DNA from 2 places in the Clostridium intestinale genome. Region 2 is predicted to be linked to the other one. Evidence: a T-box and tRNA genes for the amino acid it is inferred to sense, from the RefSeq annotation. Region 2 holds a T-box; the other holds one or more tRNA genes.
What was found. The T-box of region 2 lies ahead of gltX (glutamate--tRNA ligase). A T-box ahead of a tRNA ligase gene usually reads a tRNA of that ligase, here a tRNA-Glu.
Positions count from the first base shown of each region.

Region 1: it encodes a tRNA-Glu, which carries the amino acid that the T-box ahead of gltX (glutamate--tRNA ligase) is inferred to sense. The anticodon was not compared.

Region 1 is NZ_CP121166.1:3,594,218-3,609,525, reverse strand. Features, by position in the region: gene P8F83_RS18490 (response regulator transcription factor) at 1-1,329, shown strand, start outside; gene P8F83_RS18485 (Hsp20 family protein) at 1,335-1,745, opposite strand; gene P8F83_RS18480 (hypothetical protein) at 2,373-2,516, shown strand; gene P8F83_RS18475 (NAD(P)-dependent malic enzyme) at 2,561-3,733, opposite strand; gene P8F83_RS18470 (adenylosuccinate synthase) at 4,100-5,386, shown strand; gene P8F83_RS18465 (AI-2E family transporter) at 5,439-6,494, opposite strand; gene P8F83_RS18460 (DUF1858 domain-containing protein) at 6,656-6,838, shown strand; gene P8F83_RS18455 (acyl-[acyl-carrier-protein] thioesterase) at 6,912-7,661, shown strand; gene P8F83_RS18450 (BaiN/RdsA family NAD(P)/FAD-dependent oxidoreductase) at 7,682-8,923, opposite strand; gene P8F83_RS18445 (CoA-binding protein) at 9,098-9,460, shown strand; gene P8F83_RS18440 (hypothetical protein) at 9,478-9,624, shown strand; tRNA gene P8F83_RS18435 (tRNA-Glu) at 9,816-9,890, shown strand; tRNA gene P8F83_RS18430 (tRNA-Val) at 9,901-9,976, shown strand; tRNA gene P8F83_RS18425 (tRNA-Asp) at 9,986-10,062, shown strand; tRNA gene P8F83_RS18420 (tRNA-Thr) at 10,068-10,142, shown strand; tRNA gene P8F83_RS18415 (tRNA-Glu) at 10,165-10,239, shown strand; tRNA gene P8F83_RS18410 (tRNA-Val) at 10,251-10,326, shown strand; tRNA gene P8F83_RS18405 (tRNA-Asp) at 10,337-10,413, shown strand; tRNA gene P8F83_RS18400 (tRNA-Glu) at 10,440-10,514, shown strand; tRNA gene P8F83_RS18395 (tRNA-Val) at 10,525-10,600, shown strand; tRNA gene P8F83_RS18390 (tRNA-Asp) at 10,610-10,686, shown strand; gene P8F83_RS18385 (ATP-binding protein) at 10,779-11,765, opposite strand; gene P8F83_RS18380 (DnaD domain protein) at 11,758-12,753, opposite strand; gene P8F83_RS18375 (peptidoglycan DD-metalloendopeptidase family protein) at 13,006-14,163, shown strand; gene P8F83_RS18370 (S8 family serine peptidase) at 14,194-15,308, opposite strand, start outside.
Region 2 is NZ_CP121166.1:569,912-585,219, reverse strand. Features, by position in the region: gene P8F83_RS02860 (RidA family protein) at 1-330, shown strand, start outside; gene P8F83_RS02855 (MFS transporter) at 420-1,844, opposite strand; gene P8F83_RS02850 (MarR family winged helix-turn-helix transcriptional regulator) at 1,929-2,369, opposite strand; gene P8F83_RS02845 (helix-turn-helix transcriptional regulator) at 2,550-2,759, opposite strand; gene P8F83_RS02840 (hypothetical protein) at 2,765-3,061, opposite strand; gene gltX (glutamate--tRNA ligase) at 3,455-5,116, opposite strand; T-box leader at 5,163-5,385, opposite strand; gene P8F83_RS02830 (MalY/PatB family protein) at 5,450-6,628, opposite strand; gene P8F83_RS02825 (Xaa-Pro peptidase family protein) at 6,632-7,708, opposite strand; gene P8F83_RS02820 (PTS sugar transporter subunit IIC) at 7,775-9,085, opposite strand; gene P8F83_RS02815 (PTS sugar transporter subunit IIB) at 9,101-9,430, opposite strand; gene P8F83_RS02810 (PTS lactose/cellobiose transporter subunit IIA) at 9,433-9,750, opposite strand; gene ypdE (aminopeptidase) at 9,752-10,801, opposite strand; gene P8F83_RS02800 (BglG family transcription antiterminator) at 10,812-12,719, opposite strand; gene P8F83_RS02795 (hypothetical protein) at 12,992-13,249, opposite strand; gene P8F83_RS02790 (TetR/AcrR family transcriptional regulator) at 13,261-13,839, opposite strand; gene P8F83_RS02785 (AIM24 family protein) at 14,031-14,789, opposite strand; gene guaC (GMP reductase) at 14,987-15,308, shown strand, end outside.

The DNA.
Region 1 (15,308 bases), 1.7 Mb from region 2:
ATGCCTGGGATAGATGGAATCTCTATGTCCCAGGAAATAAAAAAATATTTACCAAGTAGTAAATTTATTATAATTACTGGGTATGATGATTTTCAATATGCTAGAAGAGCTATTAAAATTAATGCATTAGATTTTATTTTAAAACCTATAGATTATGAAGAACTTATAAATGCAATAAAAAAGGCAGTAGAAGTAATTAAGGAAGAAAAAAGTAATAGTATAATATCTAGAGAAAAGATGCTGCTTGAGGTAATAAGAGGACAAAGAAAAATTACTGAGATCTATAATTTTTGGGATAATCAAGATGAAGTGAAAATTGCATTGATAGAAAATGACTATTATGATTATTATGCTAAGAGTTTGCAGAGTAATGTTAATTACAGTATTATAGATCATTTAAAAAATAGATTTAAAGATATATTTAAAGAAAAAGGCTATGTAATAGAGGCACATCAGCATAGGATTGTAGTTATATTTAAAAAGGCAGACATTGATTTAGAAAATAGTATATTAAGTTTAAAATATGAAACAGAAAATAAATATAAAACTGTTATTTCTGTAGCTCTAACTCAATATGATAAGGTGGAAAATATAAAAGGCTTATATGATAAAAGTAAAGAACTGCTTGATAATAGATTTAATCTCAATAAAAGATTGATAATTAAAAATAAGCTACAGGCAAATAAGAGCTTTGATAGAAAAATAGCTTCACAAATAATAGAGGACATAGTTCTATCAGTTAATGCCAAAAAGAAAGATAAAGTAATATTATACGTTGATAAACTCTCAGCATATTTCAAAGATGTAAACTTAAATAAAGCCACTGTAATAAATATGGTTATGCAAATAATTATTTCATTTAAAGAAGAAATGGAAAATTATAAGATAGATATAAATATAGAAGAAAAATCGGATATTTATAACAGTAAATACCTAGAGGATATAATAAAGTTTTTAAAAAGTTATTTACTAGAGGTTATAGAGAAGTTAAGAGAAAAAAGTTCTAAGCTTGAGGATACATCTATGGAGAAAGCACTTATATATATACAAAAAAATTATAATAAAAATATATCTTTAGGAATTGTTGCAAAAGAGGTGTATTTAAATGAAAGTTATTTAAGTAGAAGTTTTAAAAAACATAAAGGAATGAGTTTTACAGAGTATATAACAAAACTAAGAATGAAAAAGGCAATTGAATTGATGAAGACTGGTAAGAGCATAAATGAAATAGCAAATGAAGTGGGATATACTGATTATAGAAGTTTTTCTCTAAATTTTAAGAAGTATACAGGCTATATTCCAAGGGAATACTTAAAAAAGAGTGACTAAAAAATTTAATCACTCTTTTTTAGGTTCTTTTGTAAACTTAAAGCTAATTCACCTTTTTCTAAAGTATAACGAATAGTTTCGATTTTTATATCAGGCACATAGAACATTCTTCTGGTTTCACCATAATATCTCTCATTAAAAAGAGTATCGGTTGATGTTGTATCAGCTTCCGCTCTCTTTATAGCGATAACTAAAAAGTTATTTTCGTAAGTAATAGTTAAATCTTGCTTATCCACACCAGGAATATCAGCATAAACAATAAATTCTTTAGAGGTTTCTAAAACATGAGTCTTAAAGTTTTTTTCATTTTCTAAGATTTTAAAATCTTCATTAAGGTAAACTTTTTCCCATAATACATCAAAAAACTCTCTAGATGTCATTGAATAAGTAGACTTTGTAGAAAGTAGATCTCTCATAAATGAAGCCTCCTTTCCTATTACAACTTTATTTTATGGATGTAATTAAATCATGATACTGTAATGTTATTGGAGTAGTATATAAAACTTAAAACAAGAGCATAATATTAGTAATAAAAGTTTTTAATAAATCTATTGACAGATATAGAAATATAAAATATACTATATTTAAAGATAGTGATAATCATTATCAAGTAAATAATTATTCTTGAATTTAGAACTGGCAAACACACATATTAGTAACAAAGTAAAACTCCTCTTAATATTACTTTTGTTAGGAAAAACCTAGGTACTGGGCATACCTAGGTTTTTTGTTTTATAAAAGTATAAAAAGTAAGTTCAATAAAATTTATCATAAAAGTTTAAAAATAATATAAAAGAAGTGATTGACAAGAATATAATCATAAGATATACTATATTCATAGCAAGTGATAATCATTATCAGGGAAAGAGGTGATTATTACTGAATTTAGAACTGACAAGCACACATATTAGTAACAAAGTAAAACTCCTCTTAATATTACTTTTGTTAGAAGAATCTAGGTACTGGGCATACCTAGATTTTTTTGCATATACAAATATGTTTAGGAAAAACTATTAGAGAATTAAATTAAAGGAGTGATATGTTTGGCTAAGAATAGAAGTGTTAATCCAGAAAATCAATCGTTAAAAGATAAAAGTGAACAATCAGCTAATGCTATTAATGGGTTTAATAATAATGGAAATGCAGGAAAACAAGCAGGAAGAATAAATACTAAAGGGAAAAAATAGAGTTTATAAAAGGATATCTTAAAGTTAAGATATCCTTTTGAAGGTTATATACGTGATATACCACTTTCTATAGCAGCTTTTTTTACGGCTTCTGCAACTTTATTTTGAACTGTTTTATCGAAAGATTTCGGGATAATATAATCCTCATTCAGTTCATCTTCTGAAATAGCATTAGCTATAGCATAAGCAGCGGCAACTTTCATTTCTTCATTTATATCTTTTGCTCTAACATCAAGAGCGCCTCTAAATATCCCTGGAAAAGCTAATACGTTATTTACTTGATTAGGGAAGTCAGAACGACCAGTACCTATTACTCTTGCGCCAGCTTCTTTAGCGTCTTCTGGGAAAATTTCTGGTATAGGGTTTGCCATAGCAAAAATGATAGAATCTTTTGCCATAGATTTGACCATATCTTTAGAAACTGAATTTGGGGCAGAAACACCTATAAATACATCAGAGTTTTTAATAACATCCTCTAAAGATCCTGACTCATTATTAGGGTTTGTTATTTGTGCTAATTCTTCAACAGATGAGTTTTTGAAAGTCATATTTCTATGTATAGCCCCATCTCTATTACAAACAATAATGTTTTTAACACCAGAAGAAAGTAATAATTTACATATAGCAGTTCCAGCTGCACCGGCGCCATTCATTACTATTTTTAAATCCTTAAGATCTTTTTTTACTATTTTTAAAGCATTCAATAAACCAGCTAAGGTAACTATAGCAGTTCCATGTTGGTCGTCATGAAATACTGGAATATCTAGCTTTTCTTTTAATCTTTTTTCAATTTCAAAACATCGTGGAGCAGAAATATCTTCTAAATTTATTCCTCCTAATGAAGGTGATATTCTTACAATTGTATCTACTATTTCATCTACATTTTTGGTATCTAAAACTATTGGGAAAGCATCTACATTTCCAAATTCTTTAAACAGGATACTTTTACCTTCCATAACAGGCAAGGAAGCTAAGGGGCCTATATCACCTAATCCTAAAACAGCAGTTCCATCTGAGATTACAGCAATAGTGTTCCACTTTCTAGTATATTCATAAGCAGTGGATGGATCTTTATGTATCTCTTTACATGGTTCAGCGACACCGGGAGTATAAGCTAAACTTAAGTCCTTAGAGTTTTCTATTTTTACTCTTGAGATTATTTCAAGTTTACCTTTTTTTTCTTTATGAAATTTTAAAGACTCTTCATATATGTTCATAAAACACCTCTTCGACATATTTATTATTTAAGTATATTATAAACAAAATTTACGTTATTTCAAAAGATAATTATAATAAATAGTGGTTGAAGCTATACACTCTTTATTATTTATATAGCAAAAGCCGATAGTTTCACGAATTTTTATAAACATATGAATATAAATATTCGCTAATTTATTGACCTTAAGAATTTACTTTGATAGTATTGTATAGGGGACAAGTTTAATACTTATAAATTTTTCCCAATAGTGAATACTAAGATAAAACTCTCTACTTTACTTAGGGGTTTTATGATTAAAGACATATTTTAAATAGATGAAATAAAGCTAATATTATACATTAGCACATTTAAGGAGGAAATTTATATGTCAGCATTTGTTGTATTAGGTGCTCAATGGGGAGACGAAGGAAAAGGTAAAATGACAGATTACCTAGCAGAAGAAGCAGATGTAGTAGTTAGATTCCAAGGAGGAAACAACGCAGGACATACAGTAGAAGTTGAGGATAGACAATATAAACTTCGTTTGATTCCATCAGGTATATTACACGATGATAAGTTGAATGTAATAGGTAATGGTGTTGTTGTAGATCCTATAGCTCTATTTGAAGAGATAGATTATCTTGAGAGAGAAGGAGTTAAGGTTACTCCAGAGAAACTTATAATAAGTGATAGAGCTCATGTTATAATGCCATATCATAAAGTTTTAGATAAATTAAAAGAAAAATCAAGAGGAAAAAATGACATAGGTACAACTGGTAGAGGTATAGGCCCATGTTATACAGATAAATTTGAAAGATGCGGAATAAGAATATGTGATCTTATGAGCGAAGCCTTATTTAAAGATAAATTACAACAAAATATAGAAGCTAAGAATCCTTATATAACTAAGGTTTTAGGTGGAGAAGAATTAAATTTTGAAGAAATAGCTTCAGAATATTTAAGTGCTGCAGAAAGACTAAGACCATATGTACAAGATACATCAGTTAGAGTTTATAATGAAATAAAGGCTGATAAAAATGTTTTATTTGAAGGTGCTCAAGGAATGTTACTTGATATAGATTATGGTACTTATCCATATGTTACGTCATCAAATACTACAGCTTGTGGAGTTGCTAGTGGTGTTGGTATTGGACCTAATATGGTAACTAATGCAGTAGGTATTGCAAAAGCATATACAACAAGAGTTGGCAAAGGACCATTCCCAACAGAATTAGATAATGAAGTAGGAGAATGGATAAGAGAAAAAGGCCATGAGTATGGAGTTAATACTGGAAGATCAAGAAGATGCGGATGGTTAGATCTTGTAATATTAAAAACAACTGTAAGGGTATCTGGATTAACTTCTCTTTGTATAACAAAGATAGATACTTTAGCAGGACTTAAAAAAATAAAAATGTGTGTAGGATATAAATTTGAAGATAAAGTAATAGATTATTTCCCAGCATCTTTAGAAGATTTAGCTAAGTGTGAACCTATATACGAAGAATTTGATGGATGGGATGATTCTGTAGCTGATGCAAGAAGTTATGAAGAATTACCAGAAAATGCAAAGGTATATTTAAAAAGAATAGAAGAAGCTACAGGAACTAAGGTTTCTATAGTTGGAGTAGGTCCAAAGAGAGATCAAACTATAAGAGTAGGCGAAATCTAATTAATTAGCTGTATAAAGCAAAGGAAAATTGCTTTATACAGCTAATTTTATTTTATGATTTATCTAAATCAATTTCTCTATTTTCCCATATAATTTTTAATATAGCATAAATAGGAACCACTAAAAATGCGCCAGGTATGCCAAAGAGAGTAGCAGCACCTATAACTAAAAATATGTCTGTAAGTGGGTGAATCTTCATAGCTCTAGACATAATTAATGGAACTACGAATCTGCCCTTTATGGTTTGAGCTATCATAAAAACAATAGTTAATTTAATAATCATTGGAATGCCTAGAGTAAGAGCTATTATATAGGGTATTATCATAGAAATAAAGAATCCTAAAAATGGTATAAAAGCTAAAATAAATGTTGATATAGCAAATATTAATTTCCCAGGAAAATTTAAAATCCAGTAACCTATAAAAACTAATACTGCAAGGCAAAATGCAACAGATGCCTGACCTGTTATGTAACTAAATAAAGCATCATCAGCCTTATTTATAATTGTTTCAGCTTTTGAATGATTTTTTATAAATGGAAGATTACTTAAAGATTTTTTGAATTTTTTATCATCTTTCAAAAGATGATAAGTTATTAATAAAAATAAGATTACATTAGCAAATAGATTCCAACCAAAGTCAAGTACAATCTTGAATATACTTCCTATTTTATATATATAATTTTGGCTTTGCTGAAGTAAAGAGGATTTTATATTATCAATATCTATGTAGTTTTCCAACCAAGCATTAATATCGTTAAATTTAGTTAAATCAAAGTTTTTAATAGAGTAACTTACTCTATCTATAAGTAAATAAACTTGATTTACAAGGCTTCTTGATATTGATGATACTAATAATGCAAATACTAAACATGATATAAGTAATGATAGAAAAATTGAAAACCTTATTTTAAAACCTTTCTTCAAAAATATATTTCTTAGTGGTCTTATTAAATAATATAAAAAAGCGCCTATGACTATAGGTAGAAATATAGCTATTAAGAGTTTCTTTATTAAAATAATTAATAAGGGAGTTTTAGAGAATAATATTATTAATAAAAGTACTAAGTTATAGATTAATAAATTAATTAGTATGTTTTTCTTATTCATAGTATTGCTCCTTTTAATGTTGTCTTTAGTTAGTATTTACAATAGTTTAGGTAAATATGTTTGTTACAAGTTAAATCCGACCATTTTACTTGACTTTCTTTTAACAAAGATATATAATTTCTTTATGTTAAATAAAATGATAAAAGTGAGGGTGGTATATTATGGTAACTAAAGACATGACAATAGGTCAAGTAGTAAGGGAAAATCCAGATAAAGTAGATGTACTTATGAGTTTTGGAATGGGTTGTGTAGGATGCCCATCAGCTCAAGCAGAAACTTTAGAAGAAGCGGCTATGGTACATGGATTAAATGTTGAAAATTTATTAGAAGCATTAAATAAATAGACATAATTAAAGGCTAACAAGTTAAACTTGTTAAGCCTTTTTGTTTATTAAAATAGGTTTAAGGGAGATCGTTATGGGGAGAGTTTTTGAAAAACAATATGAAATAAATTATTATAATTTAGATAATAGTTTAAAATGTAAAATAACTTCTATATTAGACTTTTTCTGTGATATAGGTATGCAGCAATCGGAAGAACTTGGGGTAGGGGTTGATTCCTTAACTGGAAGAAACTTAACATGGGTATTTTATAAATACAATATAAATATGAAAAGATACCCTAGATATGGGGAAAAAATAAAAATAATAACAGATCCAATAGGCTTTAAAAAGTTTTATGCCTTTAGAGATTATACAATATTAGATGAAGCCGATAAGATTATAGGTGAAGGAAAGAGCCTTTTCTTTCTAATAGATTTAGCTAAAAGAAGACCTGCTAGAATACCAAGGGACTTGTATGAAGCTTATGGATGTGCGGATGAAATAAAGGATAATCCAACAATAGTAGATCCAGAAAAACTGGAAGAAGATCAATATTTTAGAGAGTTTTATGTAAGACGTAGTGATATAGATTCTAACAAACATGTAAATAACACTAAGTATGTTGAATGGGCTCTAGAGGTTATTCCTGATGAGATAGTTGATGAATATGAATTAGATAATATTAGTATTATATATTCTAAAGAAATCACTTATGGACATATGGTAAAAACTAAATGTTCAGTTCATAATGAAGAAAATGGAGTAATGAAAATTCGTCATTTAATTCAAGATGATGAGGGAAGAGATATTACTCTTATAAATACTTTTTGGAGAAAAAACTAGCAAAAGAATTTCATCTTTTGCTAGTTTTTTAATGCAGTTGCAACTGTATAGGCTGAGCTCCAAGCCCATTGTAAATTAAATCCGCCGCAATCTCCATGAACATCTAAAATTTCCCCAGTAAAATATAAGTTATCAATGATTTTAGACTCCAAAGTTGAACTGTTAACTTCAGAAGTATTTATTCCACCTGATGTAACCTGAGCATTGTTAAATCCATTTGTCCCAACGCAAGAAAATTGCCACTTTTTCATTAGAGAAATAATATTTGATTTTTCTGACCAAGTTAAATCATAGACTGGTTTATGTAAATCATTTACTTTAGCTTCTTTTAGGAATATAGGAATTAATTTTTTATTCAGAACGCCTATGAGAGAATCTATAACTTTTCTATGAGAAAACATACTAAAATGACCATATATAAAATTTTCAATATCTTCTTTAGATTTATTAGGAAATAAATCTACAACTACGCTAACTTTCTTATCATTCTCTAAGGATTTAGATGCAATATGAGAAAGCTGAAGGATCGGTGGACCAGAGATGCCGTAATCAGTAAAAAGTACCTCTCCAAAATCACTTCTTATGACAATATCATCAACTAAAATTGAAGCAAGAGCATCAAACTTAATGCCAGACAAAGCTTTTAAACTAGGATAGTTAAGCTTTAATTGTACTATAGCAGGAAGCGGTTTTATTATGCTATGGCCTAATTCTTTAGCAAGTTTATAACCAGAACCATCTGAGCCTGTTTTTTCAGCAGATTTTCCTCCGCAAGATAAAATAAGTTTATCACAAGAAAACTCACTCAAATCAGCATTATCTGTGGATAAAATAAATTTTTTGCGTTTGTGGATAGATTTAATTTTACAGGAGTTATACACAGGGATTTTTCTATCCTCTAAAGCTAAACGAAAAATATCCACAACGGAAGAAGCCTGAAGAGACTGTGGATAAAGTTTACCTTTTTCTAATTCAACAATAGGTAATCCTAAAAATGAAAAAAAGTTTAAGGTATCTTCTACAGAAAATTTATTTAAAGCTTCAATAAAAAAATTCTCAGTATCACTGTAATAACCTGAAAAGGGGTAATCTATATTATTATTTGATATATTACACCTACCATTACCAGTAGTTAAAATCTTTTTTCCGACTCTGTCTGTACCTTCAACAATTGCTACATCTAACCCAAAATCTTTTAAAAGTATTGCACTCATTAATCCTGATGCACCACCACCAACTACGAGCATATTATGATGAATCATTAGGAAACCTCCTTCACTATATTGGAATAAATAAATTGTATCATTATTGAAATAATATAACTAGAGCTTATATTTATAATAAATTTTATATAAATAGAATTAATGGTATCATATATTAATAAATAATGAAATTTATTATAATAAAATTATAGAATTAAAAAAGGAGATTTTTTTATGAATGCTACAGAATTATTAAAATACAAAAATTGGGTTGTAATAGGTGACACATTAAATAAAGAGAAGTATGCTAGTAAAATACTGAGCAAGTTAATTTCAAGAGGGTATAATACTGAAGGTGTCCATCCTAAAGGTGGAGAAAATATTTATAAAACATTGGGAGAAGTACCATATAAAATTGATGTTATAGATTTATGTATAAACCCTCTAAGTGGAATAAAATTTATAGAAGAAGCAAAAGCTTTAGGTATAAAATATATACTAATACAACCAGGAGCAGAAAGTAGAGAAATTTTAAGCTACTGCAAAGATAATGGTATTATAGCTATCGAAGGCTGTGCATTAGTAGCTCTTGGATAAGAAAAGGAGAAAGTCTAATGGATAATAATAAAAACAGAAGAAAAGATAGAGAAAAGTCTAACGCAGAATTAAGAAAAATGAATCCTAAAAATGGTGCTGAAATTGGAGTAATAGATGGAGAAAAGATAGGTCATTACGAGAATTCAAAAGACCATAGTAAATAATATAAAAAAGCTATCAAAAAATGATAGCTTTTTTAAAAGTTTTATTAGAATTGTGTTTATAATTAAGATAAAATCAATATTTAAGGCAGTATTTAAAAAAAAATAAAAAAAGTGTTGACACTATTATCAATTTTAGGTATCATATTCATTGTCGGGTCGCAAGATAAGGCGACAATAGATTAAATAATTATGGCCCCTTGGTCAAGCGGTCAAGACACCACCCTTTCACGGTGGTAACAGGGGTTCGATTCCCCTAGGGGTCACCATTTTTTATTTGGGCGCATAGCTCAGCTGGGAGAGCACCTGCCTTACAAGCAGGGGGTCACAGGTTCGATCCCTGTTGTGCCCACCAAATAAATATGGCTCAGTAGCTCAGTTGGTTAGAGTGCCGGCCTGTCACGCCGGAGGTCGAGGGTTCGAGCCCCTTCTGAGTCGCCATTTACGCTGGCATGGCTCAACGGTAGAGCAGCTGACTTGTAATCAGCAGGTTGTAGGTTCGATTCCTATTGCCAGCTCCATTTTTTTCATAATACTTATTATGGCCCCTTGGTCAAGCGGTCAAGACACCACCCTTTCACGGTGGTAACAGGGGTTCGATTCCCCTAGGGGTCACCATTTTTTTATTTGGGCGCATAGCTCAGCTGGGAGAGCACCTGCCTTACAAGCAGGGGGTCACAGGTTCGATCCCTGTTGTGCCCACCAAATAAATTATGGCTCAGTAGCTCAGTTGGTTAGAGTGCCGGCCTGTCACGCCGGAGGTCGAGGGTTCGAGCCCCTTCTGAGTCGCCACTTTTACTTAAAATTATATTTATTATGGCCCCTTGGTCAAGCGGTCAAGACACCACCCTTTCACGGTGGTAACAGGGGTTCGATTCCCCTAGGGGTCACCATTTTTTATTTGGGCGCATAGCTCAGCTGGGAGAGCACCTGCCTTACAAGCAGGGGGTCACAGGTTCGATCCCTGTTGTGCCCACCAAATAAATATGGCTCAGTAGCTCAGTTGGTTAGAGTGCCGGCCTGTCACGCCGGAGGTCGAGGGTTCGAGCCCCTTCTGAGTCGCCACAAAAAAGCTTTAGTTAAAACTAAAGCTTTTTTTATATTAAAAATAAATATGAGATAATTAATTATAAAAATAGAAGCCAGAATTAAATATTCTAGCTTCTATTTTTCTTTAAATTAATTTGTACTCTAATATCATCTCCATAAAATTTATGAAGTTTGAAATTTCCTATAAGCCTAGAGCCTATTCTTTCAGTATAGGTTTTTGTTATATCAGTTAAGGTAAGATTTGTTGATATTATCATCTTTTTCTTCCTTAATAGTTTGACATTTAATAAGTTAAATAACTCGGCTATAGAGAATTCTGTTATTTGTTCAGTTCCTAAATCATCTATAATAAGCAAATCACAGTTAATAAGCAATTCTTCTAAGATTTTATTATTATCAAATCTAACTTCCCTAAGATTTTTGATAAGCTCATCAGCTGTTCTATAAACAACTAAAATTCCGCTATCTAAAAGTTCTCTTGCTATACAGTTGGTTAAGTACGTTTTGCCTGTACCTGGATCTCCATAAAACAATAGATTTTCATTATGATGTTTAAAAGAGGGCATATACCTGGTTATTATATCTTGAAATATACTTTCCATATTTTTTCTAGGCGAAAATTTTTCATCGCCAACTCTATGGGAAGAAAATAAAGATAAATCGAAGTTATCAAAATTATTATTTCTAACAGTATCAGATAACTCGGAGTTTTTATAATATACTTCAATAAGTTTACGTTTATAGCATTCGCATTGTTCAATTCCTATATAACCGGTATCTTTACATTTACTACATGTATAACGTATATTTAAGTAATTTTGAGGATAACCGTTTTGAACAAGCATTTCATATTTTTTAGCTCTTAAATCCATTATTTTATTCTTTAAGTTTGTAATTACTGGAGCTATATCATCATGATTTTTTAAAATATTCATAGAAAGACTCAAAGATAGTTTTCCTATTTCTTGGTCTATAGCTATAATTTCTGGATGAAGCTCTTGAATTTCTTTTTTTCTAGTTTTAAGGGCATTAGATTCTCTTTCTCTTATTAACTCATAGAGAGATAAAACTTCTGACCTATATCCTTTAATCATCATTATCCCATCCTAATAATTTTTTTTCTAAGGAATCATAATCATAATTTCTTCCTTGAAAATTATCAAACCTAAGCTTAGGTTTTTCATTTTTTTGAGTATACTTGGTTTTATTTGAGTTAGTAGCTTTATAGTTAGCCTCACTCTGTTCTATGTCTTTAAGGGTTTTAAGATTACTTCCATACCATTTAGATAATATTCCATCAATATATTTAAAATCAGAGCGTCCTAATCTATCAAAACAAATTTGTACAGCTTTATATATAACTTCTAGAGAATAATTGTATTTAGTAATCCACTTATCTAAAAGCTCCTCTTGAGGTTTCATAATATCTGTATTTTTAATTCCCAAATAAGAAAGAATACTTCTTATTTTTACCCATTTGTCCTCGGATTTAGTTATATAGCTTTGAGCTGCTTCTATAGTTTTAATATTGTTATCGTTCCAAGCAAGAGCAACTTTTTCAATATACCTGGAATCTTTTTTTCCTTTAGATACACAGTATTCAATTAGAAGCAAAATAAGTTCTGATGAAAAACCAAAATCTTTTTGCCAACCTAAATATGAAGACATTTCTTTAGGAGACAGAGGTCTTCCTATAAGTTTTTCTATATCCTTAAGCATATCTTTAGTTCCACTAGAATTTAAAGCTTCTAATAGACTGAGCTTAGGATTTGTTTCTTCTATTTCCTCTGATAAAGTAGAAAACTCAATACTGTAGTTACCCATTTTGTCTATAGGAACTATTTTTAGTAATCCTTCATCTTGCCAATAATAAAAAGCATTCATAATATCTGACTCTAAAAGATTAAGTTTAGAGGCTATTATAGAAGAACTTACTCCAAGCTCTCCAGATAAAATATATTTAAGCATTAATATATAAACTTTAACAAATTCTCCTCGCGCTTTTGGCATATGTTTTTCAATAAAAATATTACTAATAGGAGTAAAGGTAACAGGTGAATTTTTTAGCATAAAAGTACTCATATATTTATTTACACCTTCCCCATAAATTTAATAACACTCATAAGTGTAAAATCATTATAACAAAGCAGAAAACATCTAACAACTTAATTCAGTATAAAAAAATGTATAGTATTTTTAATTTCGGGAATAGTAGTATTTGTATTTCAAAATTAAAGTAAATGAGGAAATTGCATGGAAGATAGTCTGAAAAATTGTAATAAGGAAAATATTATACTGAAAAGGGTTGTGATATATATATGTTTTATTGTAATTATGCTCACAACATCTATAGGAATAATCACATATAGAGCATATAGTAAAAATAATTTAAATTATTCTGCATATATAAGTAACAGACTTATAGGATATGTAGATAATAAAAAAGATTTTAAAGAGTCTATTAAAAGTATAGCTAATGGGCTTGTAGATCAATACCCAACCATTAATATAAAAAAATATAAGTTAAGCTTCAAAAAAATTAATAAAAGCGAAACTACAATAACTAATGATGTAGAAGTTAAAAAAAATGTACTTAAGAGTCTAGAAGGTACAGTTAATACTAATAGATTAATTATAAATGGTATTGAATTTGGATATATATCATCGGAAGAAGAAAAAAAGAGCGCACTAAATTCATTAGTGGGAAAATACTTAAAAGATATAAATGTTGATAAAGACAATGTTTTATCTGTAAATATAAATGGAAGCATAGAACTTAAAAAAGAGACGGTTAATATATCTTCTTTAGATCCATTAGAAATTATTGTTGAAAGACTATATGAAACTAATAAAGGAGATAAACCTATTTTAAATATAGATATTACATTAAATGAAACTTTTAAAGAAACTATAATGCCAAAAACAACAATATTATCTACAAACGAAATATATTTAGGGCAAAGTAAAAATCAAGAAGGCGTAGCAGGTGAAAAAGAAGTATTAAAGGAGATAAAATATTCAAATGGTAAGAAGATAAATGAGAAAAATATATCTGAAAAAGTTATAGTGGAGCCTAAAGATAACATAGTTTATAAAGGGGTAAAAGATCCTATTGCAGGTGGAGTAGCATTTTTAGAGAATCCATCCAGAGGGAGTATTACATCAAACTATGGAGCTAGATGGGGAAAGGTACATAAAGGAATAGATATTGCAGGAAACATAGGGGATCCTATAAAAGCTGCATTGGATGGAAAAGTAATAGAAGCATATTATAGTAGTTCTTATGGTAATGTTATTACCATAGAGCATGGAAATGGAATACAAACTTTATATGCTCATTGTAGTAAATTATTAGCTAAAGAAGGCCAAGAGGTAAAAAGAGGGGATATCATAGCGAAGATTGGTAATACTGGAAGAAGCACAGGTCCACATTTGCACTTTGAATTAAAGGTAAATGGTAGTGCTATAAATCCTATAAAGTACATAGATTAAGAAAATCCACCGACATAATCGGTGGATTTTTTAATTCATTATCTTAGATAAGTTAATATACCCTTCACCTCCAAGAGGTTTATCATAAGGGAGTTCCTCGCAAGATAGTTTTAGGAGCGATAATAAGTCACTAAAAGAGAGGTTTGGATTATTTTCAAATATAAGCGCACAAACTCCGGTAATATAAGCACAAGAGCAAGAAGTTCCGCTAAATGTTAAGTATGACTTTTCAAGTTTAGGTGGATAGATCTTTATTCCGGATTTTTCTGGTATATAAGAGACTTCAGTATTTAAGGATAAAATATCTTTAGCAGCCGCCGATAAATCAGGCTTAAGTGTTTTTCCTATAAAACCACAGGAAGAATAGGTATAAGGTTTTAAATCTTTTGTGGTATCTATCCCACCGACCGTTATACAATTATCTAATCTACTAAAACCAATTATACTTTGACTAATATTGGGTAGGCTTCCAGAAGGAACTATAGGAACTATATTATTGTTAATACATCTTGAGAAAAATTTTGAAAATAAGTCTAAAATTAAGGGGTTGTTCCCTAAGTATTCAAATGGTAGAGATAATAGTTTTATGTTAGTTTCAGATTTCTTATTAATAACATCATCTATAGCCAATAGTATATCAGAAATATAACCTTTCCCTTTTGCATCAAATGACTTATAAACATAAAGTGATGAATTTTCTGCTATACCTTTAAAAATATTTTTAGACATATATCCGCTACCACTTATTATTCCAGCTACCATAGTTCCATGTCCATTGTCATCATAAGCATAATTATAGTTATTTATAAAATCCTTAAATCCAGAAATCTTATTCCAAGGAAGCGTTAGGTCTGTATGAGGATAAACCCCTGTATCTATAATACCAATAGATACACCCCTTCCAGTTAATCTATATTTATCTGGAAAGTTTACTCTATTGGCTGTGGAAACGGACATACCACCACATATATGACAAAACTCATCAAAATGTATAGATGATACTTCAGGAAATTCAAGAAGTCTATCGAGACCTCTTTTATTAACTTCAGCAAAGATAAGTTTTTCAGACGAAATTGAGCCTATATGAGTACATTTATAACTATTAAGTTTTTTTTCAATATCTTTTAAAAAGTTTTTGCACTTTA
Region 2 (15,308 bases):
GTCGAGGTTTCAGGACAGGCTCGTTGGTTAGTTATGTCTGGACAGATTGGAAAATATAACGATGTCCCTATTCCAGAAGATCCAATAGAACAAATAGAAATAGCTATGGATAATATTGTGAAGAATTTGGAAGCATCCAATATGGAAGTTAAAGATCTAGTAAAAGTAGTTTTTTATTTAGTTGGGAATATTGATAATTCCAAACGAGTTGAAGCTGTTTCAAAAGTACTGCAAGGTCATAAACCATGTATGACCTTATTATATGTAGCTTCTTTAGCTAATCCATCTATAAAAGTAGAAATTGATGCATGGGCCTGTTCTGATAATTAACTTAAAAATAGCTGCTTTTGAATTCAAAAGCAGCTATTTTATTAACTAAGTATTCCTAACTATATTTTTACTTACGCAAATTTTTTATATTATTCTTCTGCAGGAGCTGTTTTAGGCAATAACCAAACTAGTCCCAAACAAAGAGTTACAATTGCAGCAACAAGCATAACACTTATTGTCATGGCTGTTGTAGCTCCATTACTACCTTGGTATTTGAAATAAATAGTAGTAATAGCAGCCGAGCCAATAGCAGCAGCAAGTTGTTGTACCGCACTTAAAGATCCACTGGCACTACCAGTTTCATCTTGCTCTAAATCTCCAAGAGCAACGTCATAAATACTACTAAAACAAGCTCCCATTCCCACTCCAATCACAAGAATTGCTGGTGCAGTAAACCAGGCATTAACTCCCTCACCTTTCATTATTATTATTCCCCAAAGTCCAAGCACACCAACTAGTGTAGCTAAAAGTCCAGCTACAACAATTTTTCTTCCAAACTTTATAAGTAGTGGTCTACATATTAAAGATGCGATAACTATTCCAATAGCCATTGGTGATAGACCTAATGCAGCTTCTTTTGGAGTTAACTTAAGATCAAATTGAAAAAATATCGATATGACATAAGACAACCCACTTACAGCTGCAAAGAAGGCAAGTCCCAATATCATTCCTGATGTAAACCCTCTGTTTGCTAGAAGCGATGTTTTTATAAGAGGATTTACAGCATACTTTTGACGAATACCGAAAGCTATAAATGTAATTATACCAACACATATACTCATTATAGGAATTCTTGTCCATCCATCTGTTGAGCCTTGAATCAATCCAAATATTAAGCTAAACATTGTTAATGCAAGAAGTACTGATCCTAATCCATCAAGTTTTTCATTAGAAATTGGTTCATCATGTGGTAAAAGTTTTATAGCTGCAATTATACCAGCTATTCCTAATACAATATTAATTAGAAACATAGGTCTCCAGCTTAATCCTCCAATATTAGCTACTATAATAAATCCAGCAAATATTGGGCCTAATACTGATGAAATACTCATTACTGGACCAAACACACTAAATGCTCTTGGTAACTGTTCACGAGAGAAAGTTGCTACAAGAATACTCATACCTTGTGGAATAAGTAATGCTCCAAATCCACCTTGTATTAATCTGCTTATTATCATCATTACTGGATTAATAGATAATCCACATAAAACAGAAGCAGATGTAAATCCAATCATACCTATTAGAAATAGTTTACGTTTGCCATACCTATCCCCTAAACGTCCCCCTATAACCAGTAAAATTCCCATAACTAAAGCATAGCTTGCTCCTAACCACTTTATAAACATTTCTCCCCCACCAATACTTTGAACAATTGCCGGCGCTGCAATATTAGTTATTGTCGAATCCATCAAATCTAATATATCAGCTATAATTACAACTGCTAAAATCGCTCTTAAATAAGGTGTTAAACGTGTAGGAGCTTTTGATTCCATATTTAAATTAGATTTTTCCATAAAAAAGCCTCCTTAATTTTAGGTTTAATTCTACCTATTTGTTTAAAATAAATTCAGGTATAACCTGAACTTATATACCATTTTTTATTGCATGTTTTTATATGCTTTTTCTAAAATAGTAATAAATAAATCCCTCTCTTCTTCATTCATTCCATAAAGCAATTGTTTTTCAGAATCTTTAAAAACTTGATCTAAGCCTTCCATAATTCTATTTCCCTTGTCGGTTACTTGAATTTGCATGGCACGACCATCTTCACTATCAGTATAACGAATAATAAAACCATTTTTCTCAAGCCCATTTAATAAACTGGTTACTGAAGGTCCACTAAGTTCCATCCTCTCTTGCAAAAACTTTCGGCTAATGTTTACACCTTCATAAACACTTCTTCTTATTGCACCTAAAAGTCTAGCCTGCTGATTAGTTATTTCATACTCAGCTAATTTTTGATCATTTAAATAACGTAATCTATGTGCTATACCTCGAATATAAAAATCTGCACTAGGTTTTCCTCTAGCTTTATGCATTTATTTCTCTCCTTTCTAATTAGGTTTAATTCTACCTTCATTATATAAGTAGAGTTCTACCTTGTCAATGCCAATAAAAAAAAGAAGTCATCTCAAAAGTAGAAATTGAGCCTGGGCATGTTCTTATAATTAACTTAAAAATAGCTGCTTTTGAATTTAAAAGCAGCTATTTCTATTATATTAAACATCATATTCCTTTGGATCGTGTTCAAAAAGCTCATCTACTGTTGTTTCTAGTATACTTGCAAGTTTGAAAGCTAATAGCAGAGTTGGATCATATTTATCATTTTCTATCGCATTTATTGTTTGCCTTGTAACACCTAATTCATTAGCTAAGTCTTCCTGCCTATATTTTTTTTCTTTACGTAATTCTTTTATATTATTCTTCATATATCTTAACGCCCAATAGCAAAGTGTAAAATAGCACCAAATACAATCATCAATAATATCGTAAATGAACAAATCAAAATCTGTTTTTTGCCACTATTATCGTCCACTTTCGTTTTCTCAATACTCGTAACAAAAAAGTAAACTAGAAACTGTAGTGAAAATAAAATTAATGGAAGTGATGCTTCTTGATGGCTAACGTAGTTATATCCACCCCATATAAATAATGAAAACACCATAAAAGCCCAACTCCATTTAATCCCCTTTTGATTTACCCTTAACTCCATTTCATCCATTTTTCTCATAAAATTCCCTCCTTAATGTCAAATTCTTTTTACATTTTTAGCATAACACTCACCTCAAATAATGTCAATAGTTTTTGACATTTTACTGAGATTAATCAATTTCCGTAAAACAACATATCTTTTGTAATAATTCAATTTAAAATTTTTCAACATCATAAAAATCTCCATAAAAAAAGTCATCACAAACTAAATCTGTGATGACTTCTTTTTTATTATCTGATGTCTAGCCACTGTAACACTCCCATCCGACCTAAAGAAGAATGTGACTCACACAGAATCAAAGATTTTGGTTCTCTACTTTTTCTATTAGTTTGGAGATAACAGTGGCACGACCCTAGATAAGTTCAACTAAGATTCATCTGGGGATAAAACCCCACCTGAATCAAGTTTCACTTATAAACTTAAAAACTTTTCAAATCTTTCTCTAACTTTTTCTTCACCTAATATCTGCATTATTGTGTAAAGGTCTGGTGTGTTAGTTCTATGAGCTAAAGCTATTCTAACTGCTCCTGCAACATCAGAAATCATGCCTTTAAATTGATCTGGATTTGCTTTAAATTCTTTTCTGTTAGCACAGTAACCAAGGTTTGCTCCTATTACTTTTAAATCTTCAAACCAAGCTTCTTGACTTCCAGCATTGAAGTTAAATTCATTTTTATAAACTTCAATTATTGCCTTAGCTGCTTCTATTGTAAGACCTTTTGGAAGTTCTACTTGTTCCAAAGTTTCTTTGTAGAATAATTCATCAAAGAAGTAGAAGATCTTTTCTTTAACTTCATCCCATTTAGCAAAGTCTTTTCTTGGTTTTGGGCCTTCTTTATCTATGTTGAAGATTTCTTTTGACATCTTTTCATTTTCTGTAACTAATTTAAACATTTCTTCATCAAACTCTTTAGCCCAAGCTATATAGTTATCATAAACATCTGAAGCCTTCATTACAGCTATACGATCTTTAGCAACATCATTTAACTTAACTAAATCAAATAAAGCTCCGCTTTTACCCATTTTTTCTAGGTGAATTTCAAACTCATGATAATCTGTTGTAGGATTTTCAGCTCGCCATTCTTCAAAAGTTGAATTAACTATGTTTAATAGATATTCAATTACTGTTACTGTAGGATATCCTACTTCTTTATAATAAGATACAGCAGCTTCAGCATCTTTTCTCTTTGAAAGCTTTCTCTTAGATCCGCCATCTTGCTTCATTATTGTTGGAATATGAGCATATCTTGGAGCTTCAAAACCTAGAACTTCAAATAATTGAACATGTATAGGAAGTGATGATAACCACTCTTCTCCTCTTATTACATCTGTAGTTTTCATTAGATAATCATCTATAGCATGAGCAAAGTGATAAGTTGGAAGTCCATCTCCCTTTATAAGAACTATGTCTTGATTATTTTCTGGGAAAGATATATCTCCCTTTATTAAATCATGGAACTCAACTCTTTTTTCTGGGTTTCCTGGTGACTTTAATCTTATGATATATTGCTCTCCATTTTCAATTCTCTTTAGAGCTTCTTCTTCAGTTATGTCTCTAAACTTAGCATATTCTCCATAATATCCTGGAGTTATTTTGTTTGCTACTTGTTTTTCTCTAAGTTCTGCTAATTCTTCTGGAGTTGCAAAACATGGATAAGCTAATCCTTTTATAAGTAAGTCTTTTGCAAAAGTATTGTATATATCAGCTCTTTGACTTTGTCTATATGGACCATATTCTCCTTTAGATGTTTCTTGTCCAGTCATCCCTTCACTAAAATCCATCCCAAAATTGTGCATAGTTTTTATAGTATCTTCTATTGCACCTTGAACTTCTCTTTTTTGATCAGTATCTTCTATTCTTAAATAGAAAACCCCTTCTGTTTGGCTTGCTAATCTTGCATTAATTAGTGCCGCATAAACTCCACCTATATGTTGAAATCCTGTTGGACTTGGTGCATATCTAGTAACCTTTGCACCTTCTTTTAAATTTCTGTTTGGATATTTTTCAATATAATATTCTCTTGAATTCTTAACCTCTGGGAATATTATCTCTGATAATCTTTCAAAACTCATTCGTATCTCTCCTTAAAAAATAATAAAAGCCTCCCATCCTAAAACTACTTAGGACGAAAGACTAATTCCGCGTTACCACCTAAATTGATTAATTTCTTAATCCACTTAATTTATCTTTAAGGGAATAACCCCATAAATATACTACGCCAAAAGGCTTTCTATTCACTGCTCCAAAGCTTCCTTCAATGCTTTTAAATGCTGGGCTTTCACCTTCCCCAAGCTCTCTAATATTTAAAATATCATCTACTCTTCTTTATCATTGCATTTTCTTTAATTATTTACAAAATACAAATCAATTATACATGTGGAATATATTATTGTAAAGAAGAAATATTACCTATAAAGATATTCTATTCCTTTTTTAAGTCTCCACAATCCCTCTATCAGTTTTTCTTTAGGGCAACCACAATTTAATCTTAAGTATTTTGCTCCATTGTCTCCATAGGTTTCCCCAGGCATAATACCAACCTTGCCCTCATTAACTAAAGCCTGCTGAATCTCCTCTTTAGTAAAGGGAAGCTCTCTCCCATCAATCCAAGCTAAATAAGTTCCTTCTGCTGGTTTATATTTTAACTGAGGTAATTCTTTTTTTATAAACTCTTCTACTATTACAGTATTTTCTTTAATATACTCAACAAGTTGGTTTATATAATCATCACATTCTCTATATCCAATCATAGTGGCATACATTCCAAAAATACTTACTGAATTTAAGAAGTCTTTTTTACGGGTTTGAAGTAAAAACTTTTCTCTTATTTCTTCACTTGGAATTATGCTGTAAGATCCTATTAATCCAGGTGTATTTAAAGTTTTACTTGCACTAGATACTAAATACAGATGGGAATATTCTTTTGTATATTTTAAAATAGGAATATGTTTGTTTTTTCCTAAGATAATATCCATATGAATCTCATCAGAAATAATCTTAACTCCATGTTTTTTACAACTTTTTATTATGTGTTCTATTTCTTCATTAGTCCAAACACGTCCTGTAGGATTATGAGGTGAACATAAAAGCATTATTTTACACTCTTTTATTTTTTTATCAAAGCTTTCAAAATCTATTTTGAAAACTCCCTGTTCTTCCTTCAAATTCTCACTTACTAGAAGCCTGTCATTTTCCTCTATTACAGAGAAAAAAGCATCATACATTGGATTGAATGTTAATATCTTATCCTTAGTATTACTTAGAAGCCTGATTAACACAGATACAGAATACATAACTGAGGGACTGTATAAAATCCAATCCTCATCTATAAAACATTTAAATCGTCTCTCATAATATTCAGCTATAGCTCCTTTAAAATCATGATGATTCCATCTAGTATAGCCGTATATTTCATGGTTCATGACTTCTTTTAGCTTATCTGTGATGGGCCTAGGTATTTTAAAATCTGTATCAGAAATTGAAAATGGAAGCAGATCTTTTTTATTAAATCTATCCTCAATATAATCCCACTGTGTACAATAGGTTCCTTTTCTATTTATAACTTCATCAAAATTATATTTCATAGTTTATTTCTCCTTTAACACAATCAATTCCTTTGAGACATGATTAAGTGGTACTCCAACACCATTTTCTATTAAAACATCATCCTCAATACGCACTCCACCTAAATCTGGAATATATATACCAGGTTCACAGGACATAATCATCCCCTCTTCTAAAATAGTATCACTTTTCTCATTTAAAATAGGATACTCTTCTCCATCTCCTATTCCTATGCCATGTCCTAATCCATGACTAAAAAATTCTCCATAACCATGAGCTTTAATAATATCACGAGCTATCTTATCTACTTCCTTTGCACTAATCCCTGTTTTGATACCTTTAACTCCTGAAGTTTGGGCTTTTAGTACTACTTCATATACTTCTCTCATCTTATCACTAGGTTCACCTATAAATATAGTTCTAGTCATATCTGATTGATAATTTTTATATTCAATTCCAAAATCTAAAAGTATAGGCTCATGGGCCTTAATCTTTCTTTCTGTAGGTCTTCCATGAGGCATTGCACTACGCTTACCAGTTGCTACAATTGTTTCAAAAGACATTCTAGAGGCTCCCATTGAAATTCCATAATACTGTATCAAGGCTGAAATTTCCTGTTCACTCATACCAATCTTCAGCTTATCTATTACCTTATAAAATATCTCATCAGTTAACTTGCAGGCTTCCTTTATTACAGCTATCTCTTCTTGCTCCTTAATTATACGAAGCATATTTAGTTCATCCTTTAATATATGCACCTTATCTATAGTCTCTTTAATCTTTATATATTCATCTATAAGCATGCTATTTCCTTCTATAGCAAGACTAGTAAAGTTCTGCTTATCTAATATTTCTTTAACGGATTTTAAATAACCTCCACTATCACTTAAAACAATTTCTAAGTCCTTTTCTTTTTCCTTAGCTTCTGTTATATATCTTCCATCTAAAATTAGATAACCTTTCTCTCTAGTAATTAGTATCTTGCAGCCACTTCCTGTTAAGGTATCTAAATACTTTTTTACTGTTTTACTTTTAATTAAAACCCCATCCACATTTAAATTTTTAAGTAAAGCTTGTACTTTATCTATTCTTTTTGCCATAATGCTACCTACTTTCATATACAAAACTAAGACAAGAAATTTCTTGTCTTAGTTTTGCTTATAATATTAAAAATCTAAATCTAAATCCTTTAATAAAGCTTCATCTTCATCAGAAATAACCTTTTTATTGTTTTCTTCAGTTACTCTCTTTTCAAACATCTTAAAGAATGGATACCATACTAAAATAGAACCTATCATCTGTATAGCATTAACTATAATTGTTCTCCAGTCTCCATTTACTAAGAACCCTTCTAAAAATACTCCAACATAAGGAGGATTAAAAAATGGTTTATCTAATAGACCAAAGTACATCAAAAATCCTGGGAAGGAACCTAATATTGCTCCACCCACTACATAAGGTATAAAGAAGGTTGGATTTAATACAATAGGCGCTCCAAATAATATTGGCTCATTAATTCCAAACAATGCTGGGATTAATGAAACTTGTCCTACACGTTTATACGCTTTGGATTTTGATAGAAGACACCAAAATACTAATCCAAAAGTTATACCTGTTCCTGTAAAGTTTGCAAAAGCTGATACCATTCCTCCTGTATAGAAGTGTGGTAATGGTTGTCCAGATTGCATAGCTGTAATATTTTCTGCTAAAAATTGTACTCCAATTGTTCCTGTAATTGGACTTAATACTGAAGGATGAATTCCGAAGAAAAATAATAAACAAGATAAAAATGTTACAAATAAGAATACTAATGGATTGTCCATAGAACCAATTAAAGGTGATAAGAATTTTGTAAGTACTTCTGGTGGTAAAGTTCCAAAAATAGTTATAGAAAGCTGACGAATTGTTATAAATACACCTACTACTATAATTGTAGTTGGAATCATTTCAAAGGATCTAGATACAAAATCTGGTACTCCTTCCGGCATCTTTATAGTAAATTTCTTAACAGTGCACCATCTATACAATTCCACTGCCAGCATAGCTGATACCATAGAAATAAATAGTCCTTTTGCTCCTAAATATTTAGTTACCATTCCTCCATCATTTGTAAACGATATTACTAAAAACAAAAATCCAAACCCAGCTAAAGTAATACATCCAGGAATATATAATTTGTAATGTTCCCCTAATGCATAGGCTATAGCTAAACACACATATAGCCCCATAAGTCCAAGAGATAAAGTTACTGGCAAGTCAATTATCTCAGCATTTGAAGTAATAAAATTTGAAATAAAATTCCCCTGTGGTAGCATATTAGGAAGTGCCGGAATAACTGCAAATAGACTTCCTATTATTAAAATTGGTGTCATGGCTACCATTGATTTCTTTATTGCATTTAGATGTTGCTGTTTATCCATTTTATTTGCAATAGGTGTCAGGTATCTATTCATAAACTTCTCAAATTTATCAAACATAGTTTTCGCTCTCCTCTATTTTAATTGATTTTTCTTATAGGCAATTAATGCTAACTTTAAAGTAGTAGCTCCATCCATTTTTCCATAGGTATCTTTGTCAATTACTACATATGGAATATTTTTAGGTTCAATAATAGGTTTAATATAATCAATTTTATGAGCAATTTGAGGTCCTACTAAAAGTACATCACAGTCTTCAACTTCACTTTGTAGCAAATCAACTGGAATTGCTATAAAGCTGAAGTCCTCTTCTTTTAATCTAGCACTATTTTTTACAGTTTTTTTCATGTTGTCCATTAACATTGTGGTTGAAAATCCACCAGCACAGCATAATACAATTTTCATAATTATTCCTCCCCGTTATCAAAAACTTCGATTAATGTTTCAATCAAATCCCTTGCTAATTGAGCTGTCATATAATGATCCTGAGCATGAACCATTAAAAGACCTATTTCAGGTTTATCTTCTCCTCCTCTCATTTCTGCTGTAATTAGCTTAGATTGAATTTTATGCGCTTCTATATCAATTTCTCTCGATTCTTGAAGAAGCTTTCTAGCAGCTGCAAACTCTTTAGTTTTTACTTTTTTCAATGCTTCAAAAGCCTTAGATTTACTTTCACCTGCGGTACTTATTATTTCTACAACTTGTTGTTCTAACTCGTTCATTTTATATTCCTCCTATATGTTCAGATATATTTTTATAAACTTCTTCATCTATATTTTCTATTATTTTAACTACTAAACTTATGGTATTTTTAATATCTTTTGTATGAACAATTGAATAAGGTCCATGACATAATCTTAGCGGAATTCCTATAACCATAGAGGGTATTCCTTCCCCTTGAAGATGTGCATTACCAGCATCTGTTCCTCCACCGCTGAACATATCACTTTGATATTCTATGTTATTTTCCTTACATAACTTTTTCACTAACCCTAATAAGTTTTTATTAGGAATCATTGCCTTATCATAATGAACAAGCATAGGTCCATGTCCTATTTTTCTCTTATTTCTATGATCTCTTACTAACTCTGGAGCATTAGCTACATCAACTGCAAAAACAATATTAGGTTTAATCTTTTCAGTAGCTGTTTTTCCACCTCTCATTCCTACTTCTTCACTACTTGTTCCAACAATATAAACATCACAATCATGGTGTGTATTTTCTATAGCCTTAAGAACCTCTGCTAAAACATAACAACCTGCTCTGTCATCCATGGCTTTTCCCATAATAAGTTCCTCAGAATTTAAATTCTCACAACTCGAGTGAAAACAAACCATATCCCCTATATCTACACCTAAATTTTCAACCTCTTCTTTACTGTCACATCCTATGTCTATGTAGGACTCCTTAACTTTTCCTGTTTTATCATCTATACTTGAATTTAATATTCCAATAATCTTATTATCATCAGCGGTAGTAATTCTGACCTTTTGTAGCTTCTTTGCTTCATCTTTTACTCCACCAATAGGGATTACATATATCATTCCAATATCTGAAATGCTTCTTACCATAAAGCCTACTTCATCCATATGAGCACAAAACATTACCTTTGGTCCATTTCCTTTTTTATGAAAAATTACACTTCCTAACCCATCAAAGCTTATTTCATCACTGTAAGCTTTAAGCTCTCTTATTAAAATATCTCTTACTTCCTTCTCATTTGATGCAATTGAATCCCCATTGCTGAGTTCCTTTAATAAATCTACTGTCATTTCTCCTCTCCTATCTCCATGTATTTAGAACAGCCATAAACTGCTCATAAGATTTTGTAGTACATAACTCATCTACTAAATCATCTTTATTCATAATTTCATATAACTTCTTAGTAACATCCTTTAAAAGCTCGTATCCATCTTTCGTTAAAGATATCATAAATATAATTCGGACTTCTTTCCCTTCATATATACAAGGCTCTTTTAATATTGCAACAGATACTAAATTTTTCTTGGCACACATTTGAATTGGATGAGGAAGTGCTACTCCATTTAGATAAATAGTGCTTAAATAATCTTCTCTCTGTATTACATATTGGCTGTAATTTTCTCCCCCATAACCGCTGTTTTCAATTTTTTCAGACATATCTTCTAGAACTTTTCTATACTCTATAGACCCTTCTATTACTTCAAAATAATCTTTTTTATAAAGGGAGGTATAATATAAGTCCTTATTTTCTTCTAAAGAAAACCTATCATATTGATCAAAGCTAAGTACTTGTTTAATCCTAAGTATATCCATATCATCCAAAAGTTCTTTTATATAAATAACAGGAGCTTTAAAATTAAGTTCTAAATCTAAGTCCTTTATTGTAAATATAAGATCTGGCATAAACTTCTCTATCTCTTCTATATCTAAGAAAGAAAAAGCTCTAATTTCTGCATTATCAAATAAAGTTTCAAGCTTGAGCTTAATTATATAAGCACTTCCTCCTCCACTAGAGCAAACCACTGCAATTCTGCTAAACCTATTCATCTTAGAGTTAGTTTCTTTCTCCATATGGAAAGCAAAGTAGGTAGCTAAAAAGCCCATCTCATCTCTAGTGGTTTCTACATGATAATTTTCTGATAGCATATCGCAAAATTTAATTGCGATATTAAAAGTCATTGGGTACTTAATGCAAATTTCATCTATAAGAGAATTTTTGTAGGACTTTTTTCTATTAAGCCTCTGAATTAATAGCGATACATGGGTTAACAACATCTGTTTAAAATTTTCATCGCTTTTAAAATCCTTATGATATTCTTTATCAATCTTTTCTAAAAAATCATCAATATCCTTTTCTAAATTATTAGTAGATAGAGTTTTTTCAAGTTCTCTAACTCTTACATTACTTTTAATTAACTCCACAAACTCTAAAGCTTCTTCATGTTTAAATCCAACCTTATAAATCTCTGATATTTTATTTATAACTGAACTGCATATTCTGAAATAAACATCCTCCTCTTCTTTTAAGGGTGGAATTGAAGTTTTTAATTTTACATTTGAGTAGATGGTAATCATAAGCCAAGCTGTTATATGCCTTAATTCGTTGTAATTAATATTTAAATTACTGTTCTTTAGTTCAGTTATTAGTTTATTTTCAATCTTTCTATAGGTCTCATCCTCTATAATTTTTCCAAGCTCATCTATAACCAGCTTATTTTCATCAAAAATAAACTTTATAATTATATTTTTCTTTTGCTTCATACTTCCATCTATATAAATTCCATAGTGTGACTTTTTTACAAGCTTAAGATCATAGTCCTCAGCCAATTTCTCTACTTCTTTAATATCCTTCTTAACTAAGGATTTACTTACCTCAAATACTTCAGCTATTTTGTCCATAGTTGTAAATCCAATTTCCATGGACAAATAGGCTAATATACTTTTTATTCTATCTTTAACTTCTAAGGCTTCATCATAATCTATTGATTTCATAAAATCATCAAGCTTCTTTTCATCTAATATCTCTAATAAATATCCTGTCCCTCTTTTTTGCTGCAATTTAAAACCTTTCTTTGATGAAATATGTATGAGATAAGCAATATCATTTTGGATGGTTCTTTTTGAAACCTTATACTTTTTAGTGAAATAATCAACTGATAGAAATTCTATACTTTCTTGAAAATCTTTCATTATATGATATATTCTCACTCTCATACCCCTCCTTTAGAAATCGATTTCTTTCATTGATTTTATTATAGATTTTCCTATTAATACTGAACAGATTAACATTTGCACAATTAAAGTGTAACTTGTATCTTAATGTATTCATAATTTTCATTATTACTTTAATCCTCCTTTAATCATTTTATCTATTTACATTGTTTTATTATATATTAAGAAACCTCTCATCTTAATAATTCAAAGATGAGAGGTTATATTATTTTATTAATTATTTAATTTAAATCTATATTTTTCTAACCTTAGCTATTTCTTTTAATACGCTTTAGGTTATATATATTAGATGCACCTGTAGTTATCCCTGCTATGCAAGCACCTAATCCATAAACAGTTCCTGTAGCTACCCCTATAATTCCAACACTTAATAAAATGCCACCTATTCCAAGGCCTACAACTGATCCAGCTTTAGCTATTTTCTTGTTTGGAAAAGTTCCATTACCAGCTTTTTTAGAAATTTCATAGTATTTTTTAGTATGTTCCTTTACATCAAATTTTTTCAAAACACAACCTCCTATTCAAAAATATCATCTATTAAATTATCAATCATAAACGCAAATACTTTTTTGCCATCACACAACATATTGTCCTTTTGAGATACTGTAGATAACATTGCAAACAAAAGAGAAATGGCTAAGTCTTCCTCAACCTTTAAAGAAAGAAATGGTTTGTTAATCATGAATTTGGCACCAATATGGCTTCTATCTTCCATCTCACTTCTTTGCTCAGTATTAAGTTTATTATAAAAGCTTAAAAAATCAGGATTATTTACATCATACATGAAACTACTTTGACTATATTCAAGATATATTTCTTTCAATGCATCAGCAACTCCATATTTATTTTTCTTTTGAGAAATTTTTTCTTCTACAGTAGCATAAAGTTTTTCTAATGTATTTTTTAACACCTCATAAAATAATGCTTCTTTGCTATCAAAAAAACTATAAAATGAGCCCTTTGAAATACCAATGTTTTGACAAAGAATATCTACGCTAGTTTTCTTATATCCATACTTTTGCCAATTTATTTTGCACTCTCCTATTAGCTTTTCATTGATAATCTTCTTTTCATCTCCAGTAAATCCTTTTGGCATAATAAATTGCCTCCTTATGATATATGACTAAATATTTTTATATAGTCATATATTACCCTTTTAATAGCTTATTGTCAATAGACGAAAAATATAGCTTGTATATCTCAAATGAGATATACAAGCTATATTAATCTTTTATTCATCCGAGCAAAGAACTTATTTCTTTACTCATCTTTAATTTTTCTCGCTTTTTAATAAGCAACAGGTGCAAGTAATATTCTTCCTGAGCCTCTATACACATTAACTAAACCTTCACCAGAAACAGCTGAACCTATTAAACTCTTACCTGATTTTTCAACTCTAAGATCTAAGGTGTCTGACCAAGCTACTGCATAGTTTCCATCAATTTTAACTTCATCTTTTTCAACTATAAGCTCTACAAGCTCATCTCTTGGAACAGGACTTTCTAAAACTGCAACTCCTCTTCCTTTAAGACATAGATTAAATAAACCTTCCTTTGCTAACAATGCTGACGATATATTAGTTCTAGTTACTACTTTTTGTTGAACAGTAGATTCACAAGCTAAAAATAATCCATCATCTAAAACCATGCCGCCCCAATCCTCTACATTTTCTAAAAGAATATGTTTATAAGTAGGTTCTAACATCAATAATCCATTTCCATTATACTTAGGCTTAATTGCTGATTCTTTTGTTACCTTTGAAGATAGAGCTTTGCCAAACAAATCACCAAGCCCTTTTACATCAGCACCCATAGTGACATTTCCTGCTGTCCATTGCATTGCCCCTGCACTTATAACATAAGAATTTCCTTTAAGTTCAATAAGAACTTGTCTCCTTCTTATATTCATTTGTGATGCATAATAAGAGTTAATAGCAGTTTGAAAATTTACACTTAAGTCCTTTCTATATTCAAGAACTTTTATGTCTCCCTTAGACTCTACAATTTCAATATTATCGTTTTCATAAAGATTTTTGTAAGTTACCATATTCTCATTCCTCCTTTATTTCCCATCATATCAATTATATAGCTTGATTTAGGTTTTTACTACTAAATTTCTCACATTAACATAAACTTGACATATGATTAATATCTAATCTATATTTAGTACATAGATAGACAAATTTCTTCACATACTAACAATCATGTGAGAAGTCTAAATTTTTACTTTTTGAGGTGTTGTTTATGGAAAATGTTTTTGATTATGAAGATATACAGCTGATACCAAATAAATGCATAGTTAACAGTCGTTCAGAATGTGACACCACTGTAACTCTTGGTGGACATACCTTTAAACTTCCTGTAGTTCCAGCAAATATGCAGACTATTATAGATGAAAATATAGCTACTTATTTAGCTGAAAACGGCTATTTTTATATTATGCATCGTTTTAATCCTGAAAAAAGAGTTGATTTTATTAAGGAAATGCAAGGTCGTAATTTAATTGCGTCTATAAGTGTTGGAGTTAAGAGTGAAGAGTATAAATTTGTTGAAAAATTAGCAGATG